DNA from 2 places in the Longimonas sp. genome. Region 1 is predicted to be linked to the other one. Evidence: riboswitches for the same ligand, from Rfam matches in the RefSeq annotation. Region 1 holds a riboswitch; the other holds the start of a gene.

Region 1 (7,347 bases):
CACCGACACCGTTACGCCCGACCTGGGCCGCGCCTTGCACTATACGCAGCTGTGGGGCTTGCAGGGCGTGGAGCTGCGCACCGTGGGCGGCCCGGACGACCGCGTGCCCGACGTGAACGAGCCGCAGATTCGTCAGCAGCTGGAGGCGAGCGAGTTTCTCTTGAGCAGCGTAGCCCCGGCGCTGTTCGGCGGCCCCGTGCACGACCGCATGATGTGGCTGAACGACCTGGCGCGCCTGCCTGAAATCCTGAGTTTCTGCCAGCGCATGCGCTGCCCACGCTTCGTGATCGACCCGTTCGCCGCCACCCCAGATGATGCCGATACCGCCCTGGACACCGCCGCCGATGCGCTGCGCCAGGCCGGCGAAAAGGCCGCTGCGAAGAATGTGATTGTTGGTGTAAAGAACGACCCGTCGTCGCTGTGCCCCACCGGCCAGGATCTGGCCCTCTTGCTCGCGCTCGTTGATCACGCCAACGTGCAAGCCGTGTGGGACCCCGCGGCGGCGCTCCGGGCGGGCGAGGATCCGCGTGCCGGACTCGACGCGCTTGCCGGACGCATCACCATGGTGCGGTGCAGCGACGGGCGCATCGAACAGGGCCAATGGAACGATACAATCTTCGGCGAGGGCGATATCGACTGGACCGCACAGATCGAGCAGCTTCACGCGCATGGCTTTCGGGGCCCCATTAGCCTGGAGGTATACGCCGAGCCACGTCCAAAGGCCGGGCTGCGCAGCGCCACCGCACTCATCCGCCTGCTGGGCCGCGTGCAACGGGCGGGGTAGCGAACCCGCTGGTCTGGGCGCACCGACGTGTGGCGTTGACGATGCAGCCACCACAGCCCACAGAGCATGTAGGGACACGTCGCGCCGTGGTACGTGTTTAGCGACTTGTAGCCGGGGACTGGGAGCGGAGCGGACGTCTCGGGCGGTGTCTGGGCTAAGTTAGCGGGGCGGAGCCCCTGAACAGCCTGCGTCACACGGCAGAGGGGCCGAAGGTCATGCTTTTTGTGCCATGTGACGAGGAGGGGCGGGGGGCGGATGAGAGGCTGGCAAGGGCGTCCTCCGCATTGTGCCTTTCTTTAGCCCAGGATCAGTATTCCGACCGCTATCGGAAGGATATCCCAGGCGGTTATTGAACCACGCTAAACAGATTCAGGTTCGGGAGGCGGTGCGAGCGCGGTTGTTCAGTAGCACCACAATCAGTGCAGCACAAGCTGAAACGCCATCATCGCCAGGAACGCCAGCACGATGGTGGTGCCGACCTGGGCCGGAGTCAGATGCTCGCGCGTGTCGGGGAGGAGTTCGGCAAAGACCATCCAGATCATGGCACCGGCAGCCAGGCCCAATCCCACCGGCAGGAACGGCTCGAAGGTGGCCACGAGCAGATAAGACGGAACCGCCATCAGCGGCTGCGGCAGGCTCGTGAATACCGCCCACGCACTGGCCTTCCACACCGACATGCCACGCGGCACCAGAACCAGCACAATCGCAAGGCCCTCGGGGATATTGTGCACCGCAATGGCGGCAGTGATGTACACGCCCAGATCGTTCCCCCCGCCGTACGACACGCCCACACCAACGCCCTCGGCAAACGAGTGCGCCGTCATCACGCCCAGAATGAGGAGGGCCTTCCGGGCATCGGCCCCGCGCAGTTCGCCCACATCGGGCGTATTACGGCGCTCCAGCCATGCGTTCGCAAGCGAAATGAGCACCAGCCCGCTGGCGGCACCTGCCAGTCCGCGCCACGCGCCAATCGCATTCGCTTCCTCAATCAGGCTGTGACTGGCCGCCAGCATGAGCCCCGATGCCACCGCAGCCCCAATACCCAGCCACCGCTTTTCCACGCGTTCCATCAGGGCAAGCGGCAGCGCCCCGAGTCCGGTCGTTACGGCCGTAATGAACGCCGCAATGAACACGGTAAGCAGGCGCGGTTCCACATCCATGCAAATAGAGAGACTATGGTACGGGTTAGAAAAGAGCGCTTCGGGGGCGGCCATCCATGCGCACATCCGTTTCCGGCTCTATGAAAAGCCCGAAGCCAGTCCCAAAATACAAAAAGCGCCACTAAACCATCGCTTAGCAGCGCTCAAGGGCGTTTTTCTACGTGCACGTTTGTAGCGCGGGACGGATTTGAACCGTCGACCTCCGGGTTATGAATCCGACGCTCTAACCATCTGAGCTACCGCGCCATTGCAATTTGCAGTCCTATTCTATGATAAAATGCGCAGTCATGGTTCCAGGGCTTGCCATGAAGAAGAGGTGAGTGGTTCGGGGGGATGCGTACAGGGGTTCCATTCGTGCAGCCTGTCTCGTATCATACAAGGGCATTGACTCCTCCAACAATCCCCGGCCCGCACGGATGGCTTGGTCAGCACTCATCGGACAGGAGCGCGTGGTGGACATGCTTCGCCGCACCCTTTTGCGCAAGCGGGTGCCTCACGCATATCTTTTTCACGGCCCCAAAGGCACCGGCCCCGTCCCGGCGGCGCTGGAACTGGCGCGTGCCTTGCAGTGCACCGAGCAGACCGAAGAGGCGTGCGACGCGTGCGCGGCTTGCCAGAAAACGCGCCGCATGGTGCATCCAGATGTGCACGTCTTCTTCCCCTACCCGAAAGGCACCTCCGACGACGATGTGGCCCAGCGCATCAAACGGCTGGGTGAGTCGCCATACGCCCCGGTCGATTACGTGCGCCGCCCCTCGCTCGACGATCCCGAAAAGACCTCGAACAAGCAGGTCATGTACCACATCGACCGCATGAAAGAGGAGGTGGTGCGGCCCATGACGTTTCATCCGGGCGAGGGCGCGTACAAGATCGCACTGCTTACCGATGCCGAGTACATGAACGCTTCCGCGGCCAACGCCTTTTTGAAGGTGTTGGAAGAACCGCCCGCCCAAACGGTGTTCATTCTCACCAGCAGCCGCGTCGACCAGATGCTGCCCACCATTGTGTCGCGCTGCCAGAAGGTACGCTTCGACCCGCTATCGCCCGATGCGATCGCCCAGGCGCTGCACGATCGCGAAAACATGGAGCCCGAAGAGGCCTCCATGCTCGCCCGCATGGCCGACGGCTCCTACAGCCGCGCGTTGCAACTCACCGAAAGCACCTACTTGCGCGAAAGCCGCACCCTTGTGCTCAACTACCTGCGTGCGGCGTACACCCAGAAGGTGGGGCCGCTCAACGAACGCATTGATGCTATTGCCAGCTTAGGGCGCGAGCGCACGAAGAGCGTGTTGCGTCTTATGATTCGGTGGATTCGCGATCTCATGCTGTACCGCACTCTCGGCGACGATGCGCCTCTCGTTAACGTAGACCAGACCGAAGCAGTCGCCAACTTCTGCAACCGCCTTCCCAAGGCCGACCTACAGGCCATGGTTGCTCGTGTTGAGGAGGCCCTGCATCTCATTGGACGTAACGTGCGCACGCGCCTCGTGCTTATGACGCTGGCCCTCCAGCTCCGTACGGCCATGCACGGCCACGAAAGCACGCCGGTGTACCAGCCGCTGCCCGAACAAGCCCTGACCGCCACGCTGCATACTCCGTCCTAACCACTCCCACGTTGCGCATCCGTCCGTATTCCGTGAAGGAATGGACACTCTCCCGTGCTACCTCGTACGTTACAATGTGTGCACATGAAGAGCGCCTTCGTGTGCACGGCCTCGTTGCCGGTTTGCCGCTTGTTTGCGGCAATGAAAAGGGAATCTCGTATAGCCACCGCGATTGCATACGCCGTTGGCTAAAGCGAGAGCTGTACCCGCAACTGTGAAACCAAGCCCGCACGCCGAAGCCGTGCTCACTGCCCGTCTGGGTGGGAAGAGCCCGGCGCTCCGCCGCTATAGGCCGCGTGTGCCTGCGCTGCTTGGTAAGCCAGGAGACCTGCCTGCAACGTGTGTTCGTCACCTTCCTCCGGGAATAGAGGGAGCGGCGGTGGCCTACCGGTTATGTTGCACGTACCTGGCTCTGTACTAAACGTACGCGTACAGGTAGCGCGCATCTGCCTGTGGCGACGGCCCTCCCGCATCCATACGCGGCATGGTCGATCGGTCTCCACATCATACAGGGCGCGCCCCGCTTCCGCTCCTGCACGCGGGGGTCTTCAGCCTTTGCATGATCCTGCTCCCGTTGTTGGGGGATGCGCAGGCGGGGTCCTTGCCTTCGCTGGATCCATCTCCTTCGTACGCCCTTCTCGTCGCAGCGCCCGACACGTCCGACACAGCGGGACGTGCTGCATCCCCCGACACGCTGAATCGCATCGTAGACCTGCCTACACTTACCGTTACGGCAACGCGTCTGCCCACCACCGCGCACAACGCGCCGGCCCACATCGCGACCATCGACTCGGCTGCCATTGCCGCAACCGGAGGATCCACCGTGGCCGACGTGCTGGAGCAGCGCTCGGGCCTGCACCTGCGGCGGTCGAGTGCATACGGGTTAGCCAGTCCATCGGCGCGGGGCAGTGGCGCAGCCCAGACACTCGTGTTGCTCGATGGCCATCGCATTGCCAATCCGCAACTTGGGCAGACCGACCTGTCGCTGCTCCCTGCATCGCTGCTGCAATCTGCCGAGGTGATGCACGGCCCGGCGGCACCCCTGTACGGCAGCGACGGCATGGGCGGCGCTGTTCATCTGCGGACGCGCTCACCCACTGAACCGATGGCGGCCCTTTCCACAACCGCTGGTGCATTTGGCGAACGCGGGGGAAATGCCCTCGTCGGAGATCGCGTGGGAGCGTGGGCATGGGTGGCCACGGGAGGCTACATGCAGCGCACGGGCGATTTTCCGTACGAAGATGACGCTCGCTTCCCTCCCGAAACAGTGCGCCGCGATAATGCCGACCGCACCCAGTACAGCGCCTACGCTGCGGTTCAGCCCGCAGCATCTGACCGGACGCGCCTGGCCGTTTTCGCTACGGCGACCAACCGGGGCCTGCCGGGGCCCAGCAGCCTCTCGGCAAATAACGAGCGGCAGCGTGACCGCACCATGCGCGTGTGGGGGCATCATCGCTGGCCGGTGGAAGGGGGCACCCTCACCGCCCGTGCCTTTGGCCAGTACGATGCCATCCGGTACCAGAACCCCGACCAACGCACCGACGACACCGGACGTACCTACGTGGCCCAGGCCGAAGCCGAGTGGGAAGGCCGCCTTGCCCCCTCGTGGTTGCTCAACAGCAGCCTTTCGGCCCAGAGCAGCTGGGCGGCCCACCCGAGTCTGCGCCAGCATGCGCGTCAGCAGCAGATGGGAGGCGTAGCCAGCGTCTCGTGGACAGGCGACCGCCTGCGGCTGTATCCGGCTCTTCGTGTAGATGCGTATCGTGTGCCTGGGAGCACCAACCGCGTGGCTGCCGCGCCGCGCCTGGGGGCCAACTGGCAGCCGTGGGCCCAGTACGACGCCCTGCGCATCAAAGCCCATGTGGGGCGCTCCTTTCGGATGCCCACCCTGAACGACCGCTACTGGCAGCCCGGCGGCGTCCCCTCGCTGCGCCCCGAGCAAGGCTGGAGCCTTGATGCCGGGGCGCGGTGGGCCCAGAACGGTCATCGCGTTGAACTCACTGCTTTTCAACAATGGCACACCGACCGCATTCAGTGGCGTCCCGTGCAAGGCGTGTGGTCGCCTCGCAACGTACAGCGCGTGCACACGCAGGGCCTTGAAGCCGATGCCGCGCTGCACTGGCCCGTGACCCGTTCTGTTGGCGTAACCACGGGGATGCATGCCAGCTACACCGAAGCCCGCGACCGTTCCGATCCGGAAACGTCGTCGTACAACCAGCAGTTGCCCTACGTACCGCGCGTTACCGCCAAGCCCTACGCCACCCTGCACATGGGTCCGCTCAACGTAGACGCCCATGCCCGCTACATTGGCCCCCAACTCACATCTGGCGATGGGAGCCAACGGAAGTCTGGGTACATGGCTAGCGAGGCCCAGGTGCGTCTTGAACAGCAGTGGGACCCTGTATCTGTGTACCTTAGCCTACGCATCCACAACGCCTTGAACACCACCTATACGCTCCAGAATAACCAGCCTGTGCCACCTCGGCATAGCACCCTTACCCTCCGTATTACCCTGTAACCCTCTGTATCTGCTATGGACACCCTGTTACGACTTTCCCGCTCAACGGCCCCCTATACGCTGCTGCTGGCCGGTCTTCTGCTGCTGGCCGGATGCGATTTTGGCGTCTCAAATGACGACGTGAATGAGAACGTTCGCACCACCGACATCGCCGTTGCGAACGCGGGCGCGTTTGGCGGCCAGAACAGCAGCTTCACGTTCATCGACCCGAATGAAGAGTCCGCCACGACCGGATCCACCTTTGCCTCATACATCCAGAGCCACACGCTGCTCGACGACCGTTTTCTGGCTGTGTTCGGAGAAACTGGTACCATTGGTATTTTTGATCTCGAAACGAAAGAGCAGACGGGGCAGGTAACCGACATCCCCAACCCGCGCTACGTTATTTCGGATAACCAGCTGGCGTATGTGACCAGCCAGGACTTCACCGGCGAAGAGACGCCAGCGGTCTACGTAGTTGATCTGAACGAGCGCACAATCATAGATACAATTGAACTGGAGGCAAACCCTGAAGGCCTTACCGGTACCTCAAGTAGTCTGTATGTAGCCACCGGAGAGGTCGATGGGCAGATCGTTGAGATTAACCGCAGCGACAATAGCATTGCTGACACTATCGACCCGGAATGCGACACGCCCCGCCGTACGTTCATGACCGACCAGCAGCTTCTGGTGGTTGCGTGCAGTGGGGCAACCATTTTCGATGACAACTTCGAAGTCGAGGAGCGTACCGACGGGGCGCTTCGTATTATCGACCCCGTTAATGACACCATCGTAGACCGCAAGGATCTGTCGGGGCAGCTCACCTCGGCCAGCGAGCAGCAGCGGGCGTTTTATACCCGCGCGGGCAATACGCTCTTTGCCGTGCTCGAAGAAAACACCATCGTGCAGTATAACACGCGCAACGGCGATCTGTCTGACTTTACGGTCGACGGTCCTCCGGTCGGAGCCATTGCCTTCGATGTGGTCAACGAGCGCCTGTACCTGGGCCGTCCTGACCCTGACAATCCATTCGGAGCCGCAGGCACAGTGACCGTTCATGAGCCGGGGGGAGACCAGGTGCTGTCTTACGAGGCAGGCATTGCGCCAGGCCACATTGCCCTGCGTATCACCCAGAACCAGTAAGCGTACGTAACACGCTGGTGCTTCCTCCATGCCGTGACCACAGCTATGACAATTGACCGCTGCTATTGCTACGATGTCTTATTTGCTACGCTTCGCGATGTGTCGTGCACAACCGAAGCCCAGACGGTAGCAGAGTTGCAAGAAGAAGTCTGCTTTGGC
Region 2 (12,344 bases), on a different contig from region 1:
CGCGCGCAGTTGGAGACGTACGAAGACCTGCTGCGCCGCTACAACGAAACGCTAAACCTCATCTCGCCCGACACGATCGATGCCATCACCGAGCGGCACATTCTGCACTCGCTGGCGCTGCGGGTGCGCGACTTTCCAGCCGGGGCGCGCATCGTAGACTGGGGCAGCGGCGGCGGGCTCCCGGCGATTCCGCTGGCCATTGCCTACCCTGATACCGAGGTGATCGCGGTGGATTCTGTGGGCAAGAAGATGCGCGCCGTCCGCAGCATGGCCCGGCGGCTGGGACTTGACAATCTGTTTGCGTGGGATGGACGCGCCGACAACTGGCCCGATACCGCTCACTACTCCGTCTCGCGCGCCACCGCGCCGCTGGTGGAACTGTGGCAGTGGCACACCCGCGCCGCCGCTGAACTGCCCACCGACCCTGGCTCCACCGACTGGGCCCCCGGACTCATCACACTGAAGGGCGGCGACCTTTCTGAAGAGATTGCCGCACTTCGGGCACAGGACGACGGCGTACGCATTCGCCAGATTCCACTGCACGCGCTGCTCCAGGACGCCGCGCAGCACCCCGGCTACTTTGCGGAGAAGTGCATGCTGGTCGTGCAGCGGTCGTAGATGTGCTTCGCCCGTCGGCCTTCAGACTCGTGTGGGTGTGAACGAAAGGATGGACATTGTACTCCTCCATCCCTCCCCACTTCCACACCTCCACACACCAACGACGCATACGGAGTGGGTATCCCACACCGGCTACAGCACCCCGTGCTCGGTAGCCACCTCTGCAAACGCATCAATGGCGCGGTCGAGGTGGTCGCGGTCGTGGGCGGCGGACATCTGTACGCGGATGCGTGCTTCGCCTTTCGGCACCACCGGGTAGCTGAAGCTGATCACGTAGATGCCGCGCTCCAGCAGATCATCCGCAATCGCCGCGCTCGGCTTGGCGTCGTACAGCATGATCGGCACAATGGGATGATCGCCCGGCTTAATGTCGAACCCGCGTGCGGTCATCTCCTGGCGAAAGTACCGCGTGTTCGCCCAGAGCTGCTCGCGGCGCTCGGCGCTCTCGGTCAGCATGTCGAGCACCGTCAGGCTCGCGTTCGCAATCATCGGTGCCACCGCGTTCGAGAAGAGGTACGGACGCGATTTCTGCCGCAGCAGATCAATAATGGGTTGCTGTGCGGTGGTGAATCCGCCCGTGGCGCCGCCGAGCGCCTTGCCCAGCGTGGAGGTGATGATATCCACATCGTGCAGCGCGCCCTTCGCCTCCGAGGCCCCGCGGCCGCCGTCGCCCATAAACCCAGTCGCGTGGCACTCATCCACCATCACAAGGGCGTCGTACGTATCCGCCAGGGCGCAGATTTCGTCGAGCTTGGCCACATCGCCATCCATCGAAAAGACGCCGTCGGTGGCAATCAGACGGATGTTCGCATCCTGTGCATCCTGAAGCTGCGTCTCCAGGTCGTCCATGTCGCTGTGCTGGTAGACGTAGCGATCGGCTTTGCACAGGCGAATGCCGTCGATAATCGACGCATGGTTCAGCCGGTCGCTGATAATCGCATCGTCGGGGCCTAACAGCGTCTCGAACAGGCCCGTATTCGCATCGAAGCACGAGTTGTAGAGGATGGCATCCTCCTTTTCGTGGAAGTCGGCCAGCGCATCCTCCAACTCCTTATGCACCGTCTGCGTGCCGCAGATAAACCGCACGCTGGCCACGCCAAAGCCGTACTCATCCACGCCCTCCTTGGCCGCCTGCATGATGGCGGGATGGTTAGCCAGCCCCAGGTAATTGTTTGCGCAGAAGTTAATCACATCGCCCGAAGCCACTGAAATATCAGCATCTTGCTGCGAGGTGATGACGCGCTCCTCTTTGTAGAGGCCATCGTCTTTAATCTGTTGTAGTTCGGATTCGAAGGCAGAGAGGTCAGACATAGGTTGGATGCAGAAGTTAGCAGGAGCGTCGTACGAACGGCGTAGATTTCGCGCATGTGAAAGTCCCATCGCCGCCCCAACATACGGATGCAGCCAGCAGGCTCCGAGACAGCGTGAGAGAACCAGTATTTTCACGCATGCTGCGGCTGCGTGTTGGCTTCGGGCAGATGAGCCAGCATATCGTTGGTCATCGCATCGAGGTCGTACTCGGGCTGCCAGCCCCAATCGGCACGGGCAGCGCGGTCATCGATCGTGGCAGGCCAGTTGTCGGCGATGGACTGGCGGCCGTCGGGGTCGTACGAGACGGCAAATCCGTCGGCGGCGTGCTCGCGCAGATGTGCAGCGAGTTGCTCGGCACTGAAGCTGAACGCGGTGAGGTTGTAGCTGTCGCGCACGGACAGCGCGTCCGCTTCGGCCTCCATAATGCGAAGCGTAGCGCGGATGGCGTCGGGCATGTACATCATGGGCAGCTGCGTGTCGGGGCGCAGGTAGCACGTATACGGCGCGCCGTTGGCCGCCGCCCGGTACATGTCGACGGCGTAGTCGGTGGTGCCGCCGCCGGGCTCGGTCTTGTAGCTAATGAGGCCCGGATACCGCAGGCTGCGTACGTCCACGCCATGGCGGTGGTGGTAGTAGCGGCAGAGCAGCTCGCCGCTGCGCTTGGTGACGCCGTACATGGTGGTGGGGTTGAGCACCGTTTCTTGTGGCGTATCATTGCGCGGCGTGGAGGGCCCAAACACAGCGATGGAGCTGGGCCAGAACAGCTGCACATCGTGCTCGCGCGCCAGGTCGAGGATGTGCTTCAGCCCGTTCATGTTCACATCCCACGCCCGGTCGGGGTGCTGCTCGCCGGTGGCCGAGAGCAAGCTGGCCAGATGGTACACGGTGCCAATGTCGCGGGTGGCAACGACCTCGCGCAGGGCGGCTTTGTCGCGCACATCGGCGGTGACGTGCGGGCCGGGCGCGCTGCTTTCGTGAGCCGGGTGCAGGTCGAGCCCGACGACCGCCTCGGGGCCGTGGCGCTGCCGCAGTGTATCCACCAGTTCGCTTCCGATTTGGCCGTTGGCTCCTGTAACCAGGATCATTTTCATAAAGCAGCATCAGCCGTGCAAAAGGGAAGATAGGTACAGCCCAGAAAACGAGAGGTGCCCCAGCACGTTCGGAACCGCTTCCACTATTCGTATAATGTCCACGCATACCGCCTGCACGCCCGCCGACGTGTGCCCACCGGCAGAGCAGCCGTCTGCACTGCGAACCGGTCGTGAGCCCTGAATCTAAATAGAAACGCCCCGTCCTGTTCTGCACCGAGACTCCGTTTCATATGACGGATCTGTTGGCCGCATTCACGGTATACATGGTTCCGATTCTTCTGCGATCTCATGCCGACGTCGCCATGAAATTTTCTGCCTCCAGCGCCGACCTCTTAGATGCTCTTAACACCGTGAAGGGCGCGGTGCCCTCCAAGAGCACCTTGCCCATTTTAGAATGTATTCTATTTGAACAGAGCGAAGACGGCTCGGCGCTCCTCCTGAGCGCGACCGACCTGGAGATCTCCATTGTGCGGCGCGTGCCCGTGCAGTTTGCCAGCAACGGCACAACGACTCCCACCCGCGTTGCTGTGCCCGCCAAACGCCTTATCGACACGCTGCGTGCACTGCCCGACCTGCCCATCTCCTTCACCGCCGACGGCGACTTTGAAATCCAACTCGAAACCGATCAGGGCCACTACAAAATGGTGGGGCACGACGGCGACGACTTCCCTGACCTGCCCGAAGTGGATGCCGCCCACACGCTCTCGGCAGAAGGAGCGCTGATTAGCGACGCCATCAACAAGACCAGCTTTGCCGTCAGCAAAGACGCGCTGCGCCCGGCCATGATGGGCATTTACTTTCAGCTGGATGCGGAAAACAGCCGCATTGTAGCGACAGACGGGCACCGGCTCGTAAAGCTGGATCGTCCTGCTTTGCAGACCGATAGCGAAGAGGTGTCGTTTATCGTCCCCGAGAAAGCGACCAAGCTTGTCAGCCGTATTCTGGACGACGATGCGCTCTGCACCATCGGCGTGAGCGATGGGCACGTCAGCTTCACCATTGACGATGCGCGTGTCATTGCGCGCCTCATCGACGAAACGTATCCAAACTACAATGCGGTCATCCCCGACGAAAACGACCGCCATCTCGTTGTCAATCGCGAGGCCCTACTCAACGCCGTAAAGCGCGTGGGCCTCTACTCCAGCAGCATGACAAACCAGATCCGCCTGGCGCTCTCCGAATCCGAAATGACCGTCTCGGCAGAGGACATTGAGCGCTCCAGCGAAGCTGAAGAGGTGATTCGCTGTGAGTACGACAGCGAGTCGATGGAGATTGGATTCAACTCGGAGTATCTTACCGAGGTGCTGGGCAATGTTGATAGCGAAGAGGTGCTCTTTCGCCTTAGCTCGCCCAACCGTGCGGGCATTGTGGTGCCCAATAACACCGACGACCCCGACATCCTCATGCTCATTATGCCGGTGATGCTGAACACGTATGCGTAACGTGGCCCCCGGAGTGCATGCGTCAGCGGGTGCGGCGACCATACCTTGCCGTACCACCAGGCAATGCGGCCCTACAGCTGCGCATCGTCGGGCGGGGTGGGTGCTTCCATGGGATACTCCGCTTGCAGCGTTTCCAACATCTGCGTAGCCTCGTCGATGCGCCGCCCCTCGCCCATCACGACGCGCTTAAGCGCTTCCCGTGCAGGTTCAATGTCGGACTGCGCAAGGTACGTCTTGGCAAGAAAAAATGACGCTTCGAGCTGCAGGAAAGAGCCGCTGTCTTCGCTCTCTACCACCTGACGTAGCAGGTCTTGGGCTTCCTGCACTCGCTCTTGGTCAAACTGTGGGAAGAGTCCAAGCGGTGCATAATGTGCTTCTTGCAGTGCTTCAAGCGCCTGCAGAAAGCGCTCGTCAGCACTTGTTGGCTCATTGGCCGTAGCGCTTCGCGTTCGCACCTGATAGCCTTCAATCTCTGTCTCATCAGGGTCAATGGCTGCCATCTGCTCGGCAGGTGACTGCATAAACGTGCTTACAGTCAGTAGGCCCCCGTACACGACCAACAGACTGACCATAGCAATGGCCACATAGCGAGCAGCGCCCCACACCTGCTCCGAAATGCGATGGCGCCCCGTACTGCCGTTGCCCTCTGGATCGGCTGGCGGACGCGTGGAGCGCCCTGCCCCTTGTTCGCCATTCTCCCATGCTGCTCCTGCCGACCCCGATGCAAGATCGGACTCAGACATGCTGTCTCCTTCATAGGTAGGAAGTGCATCCAGATCGAAGCCGGTCGTAGACTCGAAATGCCTGCCGACATCAAACGAATCGTTTAACGTTTGGGCACGCTCAATCATCGGTTGCACACGACTGCGCAATGCCGCGTCGTCGTCGAGGCGCACCTCGACCTCAGCAAAAAACTGCTGAAGCGCGACCTGATTCTCTTCTTGTGTCTGACTTGCCGTGTGCAACGCATAGAGCGCAAGCACCGCATCGGGCCAATCGCTCTCGGGGGCGGAGGCATCGGGCAGTTGCACGCTCCGGAGTTGCATCTCCAGGCGTTTCACTTCATCAAGAAGCGTCTGATACTTGGGACGTCCGGCCACGCGCTCCTCAACAGCGCGCTGTTCCGCTTCTGAAAGATCTGCATAACAAAATATGTGCTCTTCAAGGGTATTCATGAGTCCAGCCAAACGGCAATCTATGCTTGGTCGGCATCGTTCCCTTTCAGGCCGATGCATTATTACGTGTGGGGAAGCCCACTACATAATGGGCACGTGTGCATGTGGGGCACGCGCTGCGGCAAATCATAACGTATGCAGAGGGCGAAACACGTTTTTTTCACGTTTATGATCTGTCACTGCGCCAGCAGCGCACAAGTGCATGTAGAGATGGTGCACCTGCGGGTCCACAACCTGCGCGGTTCTATGCAGAGCATCTGCATTTAACATTTAAGGAGCCTCAAGGACATCCTTCAGCCGGTCATCTTCACGCAGCGCCTTCAGTGCGCGTGATTTGTACACTCGCACCACCGGCACATCTTTGTCGATGCGCTCGGCAATCTCCTTAAACGTGCAGTCCTCAAAATAATACAGGCGGGCCACACGGCGCAGATAGGGCGGCAAACGGCTAATAGCCACTTCCAAAATGGAACGCAACAGCCCAACCTGCTCATCAATCTGCTTCGCGGCCCCGACCTGCTGAAGCGTAGGGTGCTCCGGGTCGTGAATAGACGTTGTTTCGACACGCGCCCGGTTCACATAGTTGATAAAGGCGTTTTTGGCAACTACACTGACCCAGTGGGCATACTTTTCGGGATTCTTGATCGTAGATCGCCCGTCTTGTACTTTTGTGTACACCTTTGAGACTAACTCCTCCATATCCGAGACCTGGCGGATACTGTGTCCTGCGTACTTTGACGCCATGTATTTGTAGATATAGCCATACGTCCACAACTCAACCAGCTGCTCGTGACGAGGCGTAGGCTCCGACACATACGTTGCGTATAACGTGTTTACTGCTTCTGAGTCATCAATAGCAAATGGCAGCCGCTCAGTAATCAACTGTAGGTTTGTCGAGTCAGACATGGCACGGGTTGATCCCAATGAAAGAAACCCTCTGTGAACGTGATTTGCGCATCGGGCAGTGCGTCAGGTAGCGCAGCGCAAATCATTTAATGGGGCATTTCCGAAAAAGTTGATTCACAAATGCATGTTATCAGGAGTTAACCACTTGAATCAGACGTTAGCTGTCTCTTGTCCAGTTTTGTCTTACGTGAAAGGCGGAACGGAGGCGCCGTAGGAACCTGCCTGGGGCCCTGAACAACCGCGCCAGCACCGCCGCCCGAAACCGTCATCCTGGACTTGACTCAGCATAAGAGAGGTTCGCCTTTCACGGAGGAGCTACCGTTCAAATGTACATGCATGAAACCAAATATACACGAACACATGCTTGCGTAGCGCATTCATACATTATAAACATTGGACCTTTGTCTATCGGGGTGATACGTGTTCCTCCAATATGCAGCCCAATGGGCGGCGTTACGCCCATTAGGCATTAGGGCATTCCTCTATGAGGATCGTTCTCAAGGCACATTTCTTGAGGCTACTGTTTTCCCGAAGAAACTAAGCGTTCACTCTTGGAGCTCCTGGGTCCGGTGTTCCCTCCAACCCTCTGCTCCAACAAAGCACCTGCTGCAACAAAGCCCGCTCGTACTCCCACGCTTTGCATCGCTGCTCATAATGCCAGACCTCTCTCATTCGCCTGCTTCGCCCTCCGGCTCCTTTCCCGAAGACCGCTCTCCCACTGAGGTGTGGGACGCGCTTTGTAGCTTACTTGACACCGAAGATCCCTCGCAGCTCGTTAGCCGTGTCCTTTCGGTGCAACGACATGTGCACGGGGAAGCCGACGATCACGTTCTTCTCGCCGGCACGCTCTCTCCGCTTGAAGAGACCGAGGCGGTACTCCACCGCATGCGCGACCATCTTCGCACGCTGCGCACGAGCAATGAACAGCTCGTGGAGCGGATCGATGTCGACGATGTGCCCGAAGTTGAAGACACCCGCAAACAGCTGGAAGCGCTCATTGACCTGGTCGACGCCGACAGCTTCGAGGCGACGATGCGCCAGGTGGAAAGCTTGCAACAGCAGGTCGACGCCCTCTACGAAGAGAAAGAACGCCTGGTAGCGGCCGGCTTTGCCAGCGCCGACGAGGCCCTGCAAGAAATCGACCGGCTCACTGACACATGCGAAGCGTTGCGTGGCCGGCTGGATGCATCGGCGCAGCCCATCACCGGCAACACTAACGATGCAGCCTCTCCGCTCGACCTGAACGGCGACCGCCCCGCTGCAGAGCCTTCTTCAGAACACCTTTTTTCAGAGCGCCCTCCGGAACGTCACGAAGCGTCGAGCAGCGCCGGTGCCAGCACGTCGCCCAGCCCTTCCGTGTCCGATTCAGATGCACCTGAAACGCGGTCTGACGTGCCGGTCGAGATGCTTTGCGATGCCATTGCACATGCCAACCGCATGTTCTACGACCACCTCAACGAGGACAACAACACCGAAGCCCGAGCATCGCTGTCCGACATTCCGTTGGATGAGCAGGCAGACCAACTCCGCGACTACGCCGACCAGATGAGTAGCATGTGGAAGGGCATCGTCGAACCTGCTCAAACGGTGGTGCACGAAGCCAAAAACACCCTGGGCATGACCTCTATTGCTGGCTTCGACGCCATAGCTGAGCAGGCTGGAGAGCTTGCGAATCTCACCACTACGCTTTATAAAGCCACCGCGCCTCATCTTCCCGACCTGCCGTCCGACGCGCCTCCCCTACCAACTGGACCAGCCACAGCGCAGCTTCGCACCTCTGTTTCGCGCTTGCGTTCCCTGACGAAGGCCGCCCAAGCGCCCAATGCCTTTGCGACTGGCAGCAGTGGCCTCGACCCCGAAATTGGCGAGATCCTGGGTGTGTCGAACGTACAAGAGGCCCAGGAAATGATGCACATTGTGCAGCGTATGGTGGAGCAGCTCGACCAGCAAAAAGTTAAATCCCAAACCCAATCTGATACGCTTAAATCCCTGTTTCAACAACATGTATTGGTTGATGTAGGGGGCCTTGCTCGCTTGGGTAGCCTTCTCGGCCACGATACGCTTCGCACCGCCCCTGTAGCCGGTCACCATGCAGAAAGGGCTATTCTGCACCCTCTCAACGAACACCTGCGCGAACTGGTCGATACTGGCGCACACGTGCTGGAGCACAGCGAGCCTGCCTCCAGCAAGGTGCAAAGCGGCACACTCACCACCATCCCGGATGTGCTCAACGCATTTCAGAAGTACACCGAGACGCTCCAGCACAAGCTCGGCCCCGATGCCACCAGCACAAGCGAAAAGCTGGCCCGTGTAGGCATCAGCAGTGTTGACGATGCTATCGATATGATTGAGAGCATGTCAGAGCAGCTCAGCGAGCTGTACAATGCGCAAGAGGCCATGCTGAGCAAAGAGCAAGGCAGTAACGACGGGCAGAGTACATTCCAACAGCTGGAGGCGCTGTACGCCGACCAAGACAAGTTGCAGCGCGAACTGGGCGTATCGGATGCCGACTCGCTCATCTCGATGGTCGAGACCATGAACGCACAACTCAGCGACCTGTACGAAGAACGCGACCGTGAGACGGTTGAGGCCTCTTCGACACCTACCGAGAACGAACCCGCTCCCGAAGCGCCTTCTGACACTCAGCAAGTGCTTCCATCCAAATCTAAGCAAGTAGAGACGCGTCGCGATGAGAAAACCACCACGTCTAACGAAGAGGAAACGCTTGCGACTCTTCATAGGCTGGAAGAGAAAGCTGAGATGCTCGCCGCAGCGGTTGAGCACTTGCAAACGCGCACGCAAGAGCAGGAAGAGGCCATCGCGAAGCTCGAACAAATGCGCCCCCTACCGGCTGCTTCAGACGACGAGCCTGACGCTGGACCTGTGCCCGGGCCGGGAAGCCGTGCAAATATGTCTTCAAACGCCACGAGTTCGGGCGACAATTCGGGAAACGAAGAGCCAGCCCCTGATTCTCAATCCGCTCCTCCTTCTGGCTTAACGAATCCCGGCGAAACAAGCCGCTTTGAGCTAAGCGCCACTGCACCGGTCTTCGACACCGACCAACTCAACGCTCTGCATACCACCGAGCCAAGCCACTGGGATGACCACAGCGTAGGCATCATTCAGCTCGATGACGACGGCACGGTGCGATACCTCAACAAGGCCGTCTGCGAACTGCCTCGCTTGCAAGATGCCGACCCCGATGAACTGGTTGGAAAGAACTTCTTTACCGACCTGGCGCTCAGCACCAACAACGATCTGTTCCGCGGGCGCTTCGAGAAAGGAACCGAATGCGATGCCATGCAGGTCTGCTTTCCGTATACCTTCATTGCACCAGGCTATGCCCCAACCGTGTTCAACGTACACATGCACCGTCATCCGAAGGGATCATCAAACTGGATCTTGATGGAAACGCCATAGTCCCTGACGTAACCGCCACATCGTTTCCTTACCTTCTTAACTGGATGCAAAGTCATGAATAAAGACCCCGACCTCTACTCCTTCCTGCGCTCGAAAGACTTTGTTGAAGAGGAGAATTCCCTCGACGAGGACACTCCCACCCCCGAAGAAGACTCCTCTAACGAAGCAGCTGACTCGGGTACACCTACCGAGGCGCCTACCGAAGTGGCATCTACCCCTGAGACCTCAGCACCCTCAGATGTGTCGCTTTCGTTCGATGACCCTGACTTAGCTAACAAGCTTCATGCGTGCTCCAACGAACAGCTCGACAAGGCTGACTTTGGCATTGTGAAGGTCGACGACGATGGCGCGGTGCTCTTCTACAACGAATATGAGGCACGTCACGCTGGCGTACGCCCTGAGGAAGCGCAAGGGAGAAACTTCTTTACACAGGTAGCTCCCTGTAGCAACAACCGCATCTTCCGAGGACGTTTCAAGAAGGGCATGATGAAGGGCGTTCTGGATGAATCGTTCACATATACTTTTACGTACAAAATGAAGCCGACGTTGGTTGATGTACGCATGTTGCGGGACGACTGGTCGGATAACTGGGTAGTCATCCGGTTTCGGTTCACGTCCTAAGTAACTTAAACCGTTCTGCACATAAACCGTTCTGCACATGTGCCGCGTGCCCTGCCGCTGTTCCCCTTGACCGAATTGCTCACTGCTATGGAATCATCTACATCTGCACCGCCTCGCACTCGGCCATCGGCATCACGGAGCACCCCGCCGCCTGAAAATACGCTGGGCGGCAACCGTCCGCGCACCGTGCTTGAGGTGCTGTGCCGTGAGTTGGGGACGTCGCATCCCGACGCGGCCCTCCGGCAAATTCGGACGATGAAGCGCCTGCTGCGACAGCGGCACCGCGCCGCGCGCAAACTGCGCCGCCTCGACGTAGACGGTGCCGAAGAAGCCGCGCGCACCATTGCCGACTTGCAGAGCCGTATCCGCACGCTCAAGTCAGAATACAAGGCCCAGGCTGAAGAGCGCATCGCGGTCATCAACACGATGGCCCGGGCGCTCGAAACGCTGCGACAGCGCCTACGTGCTTCTGCCCCTGAAGCTGCTGAAGGTACCTCTGCGACGGATGCACCCGCTCACACCAACGGTACAGCTAACACCAACGGTGTCCCACAGAGCGCACCACACGCCGAAATGGAGGTGCTCTCCAATGCAACAACGCCCTCTTTTGCCCCCGGGGCAAGGAAGGCTTCCAGTTTACTGTTTTTGCCGTCGAGATGGATTTTATCCCCCTGGCTGGCTGTAACAAGAGCACCCAGAGAAAGATCGTCTCCGGAGTTTTTTAAAGACAGGCTGCCGTGCCAGTGGTCCTTATGGACATCTGCAACCACTGTATCATCTTCGGGGTCCACGAGTTCAAAACCGGTTATGCTGTTATTTGCTTCCGCGCCCGTAACGGGCAAAACAGCCGCTCCGAAAAGAAAAAACACCAGCAATACGATTTTGTTTTTCATTTTCTTTCTCCTTCTTTTTCTTGTTTTTGCTGTAGCAATCCGGCCAAACAGGGGGAACGAATTGAAAAACGCAGGAAAAATCGGGTCAGAGCCTGGTGGCGGACCAAATTGAGGCAAAAAAAATCCCGGACCGAAATAAATTCGATCCGGGATGTCCCTTTTTTATCCGCAGATTCGCCAACAGGGCAAGACCTCGTCCTCGCAGTCGTTACCCCGGTATGTACAGGCAGGTCTTCTGACTTTCGGTTCTTTCTAACGGCTGCGCCTTCCCGGCTTTTGGGCCAGTGGCGTTGTGCAGCTTTCGTCCCCGATCACAGCGGCGGGCCCGTCCCCGATTTCCACGGGGTTCCCTTTTTAAGCTCGACCAAGAGCACCCATACATTTTCATAAAAAACTAATGAACCCCTGAATGCATTGTCAAGAAAAAAATAACGAACCGATTGTCCACATAAAAATTCCAAACAACGCAGGACTTTTGTTTATCAAAGGAACCTGTAGCGTTATAATAAAATTCAGGATATAAAAATATCTGAGATTGAAGCCGAGTTGAGACGGTTTGAACCGGCGGTTGCCGAAGACCTCCGGGATCAGTACTTAAAGAAACCGTTGGCCAATGCGACCGTAAAGCCGACTGTTTTGAGCCAAATAAGATCCTGACCGAAAGCGCGCTATGGAGACCCTCAATCCCCATCAAATCATGGTGCTGTTTTTCTCCCTGGCAATCCTTTTGGGCACGGCGCGCATTCTGGGAGAAATCGCCCAGCGGCTCCATCAGCCCTCGATTCTGGGAGAACTCCTTGCCGGTGTTATCCTCGGGCCCACGATTCTGGGCAACATCGCTCCCGGGGCCAGTGAGTTTCTTTTTCC

The links. A riboswitch is a leader RNA that binds a small molecule or an ion and turns the genes downstream of it on or off. The one in region 1 is predicted to bind cobalamin.
Region 2: linked by a shared signal. The riboswitch ahead of R6U20_RS01375 (hypothetical protein) and the one ahead of R6U20_RS12990 (TonB-dependent receptor plug domain-containing protein) in region 1 are both predicted to bind cobalamin.

Annotation. Positions count from the first base shown of each region.
Region 1 is NZ_JAWOAR010000335.1:245-7,591, reverse strand. Features, by position in the region: gene R6U20_RS13010 (sugar phosphate isomerase/epimerase family protein) at 1-784, shown strand, start outside; gene R6U20_RS13005 (ZIP family metal transporter) at 1,201-1,944, opposite strand; tRNA gene R6U20_RS13000 (tRNA-Met) at 2,117-2,190, opposite strand; gene holB (DNA polymerase III subunit delta') at 2,361-3,548, shown strand; cobalamin riboswitch at 3,650-3,899, shown strand; gene R6U20_RS12990 (TonB-dependent receptor plug domain-containing protein) at 4,150-6,066, shown strand; gene R6U20_RS12985 (YncE family protein) at 6,082-7,188, shown strand; gene R6U20_RS12980 ((2Fe-2S)-binding protein) at 7,234-7,347, shown strand, end outside.
Region 2 is NZ_JAWOAR010000032.1:7,432-19,775, forward strand. Features, by position in the region: gene R6U20_RS01335 (16S rRNA (guanine(527)-N(7))-methyltransferase RsmG) at 1-618, shown strand, start outside; gene kbl (glycine C-acetyltransferase) at 751-1,929, opposite strand; gene R6U20_RS01345 (NAD-dependent epimerase/dehydratase family protein) at 2,061-3,020, opposite strand; gene dnaN (DNA polymerase III subunit beta) at 3,323-4,462, shown strand; gene R6U20_RS01355 (tetratricopeptide repeat protein) at 4,534-5,637, opposite strand; gene R6U20_RS01360 (RNA polymerase sigma factor) at 5,908-6,543, opposite strand; gene R6U20_RS01365 (hypothetical protein) at 7,198-9,963, shown strand; gene R6U20_RS01370 (PAS domain-containing protein) at 10,018-10,584, shown strand; gene R6U20_RS01375 (hypothetical protein) at 11,100-11,594, opposite strand; cobalamin riboswitch at 11,685-11,870, opposite strand; partial or broken gene R6U20_RS01380 (cation:proton antiporter) at 12,148-12,344, shown strand, end outside.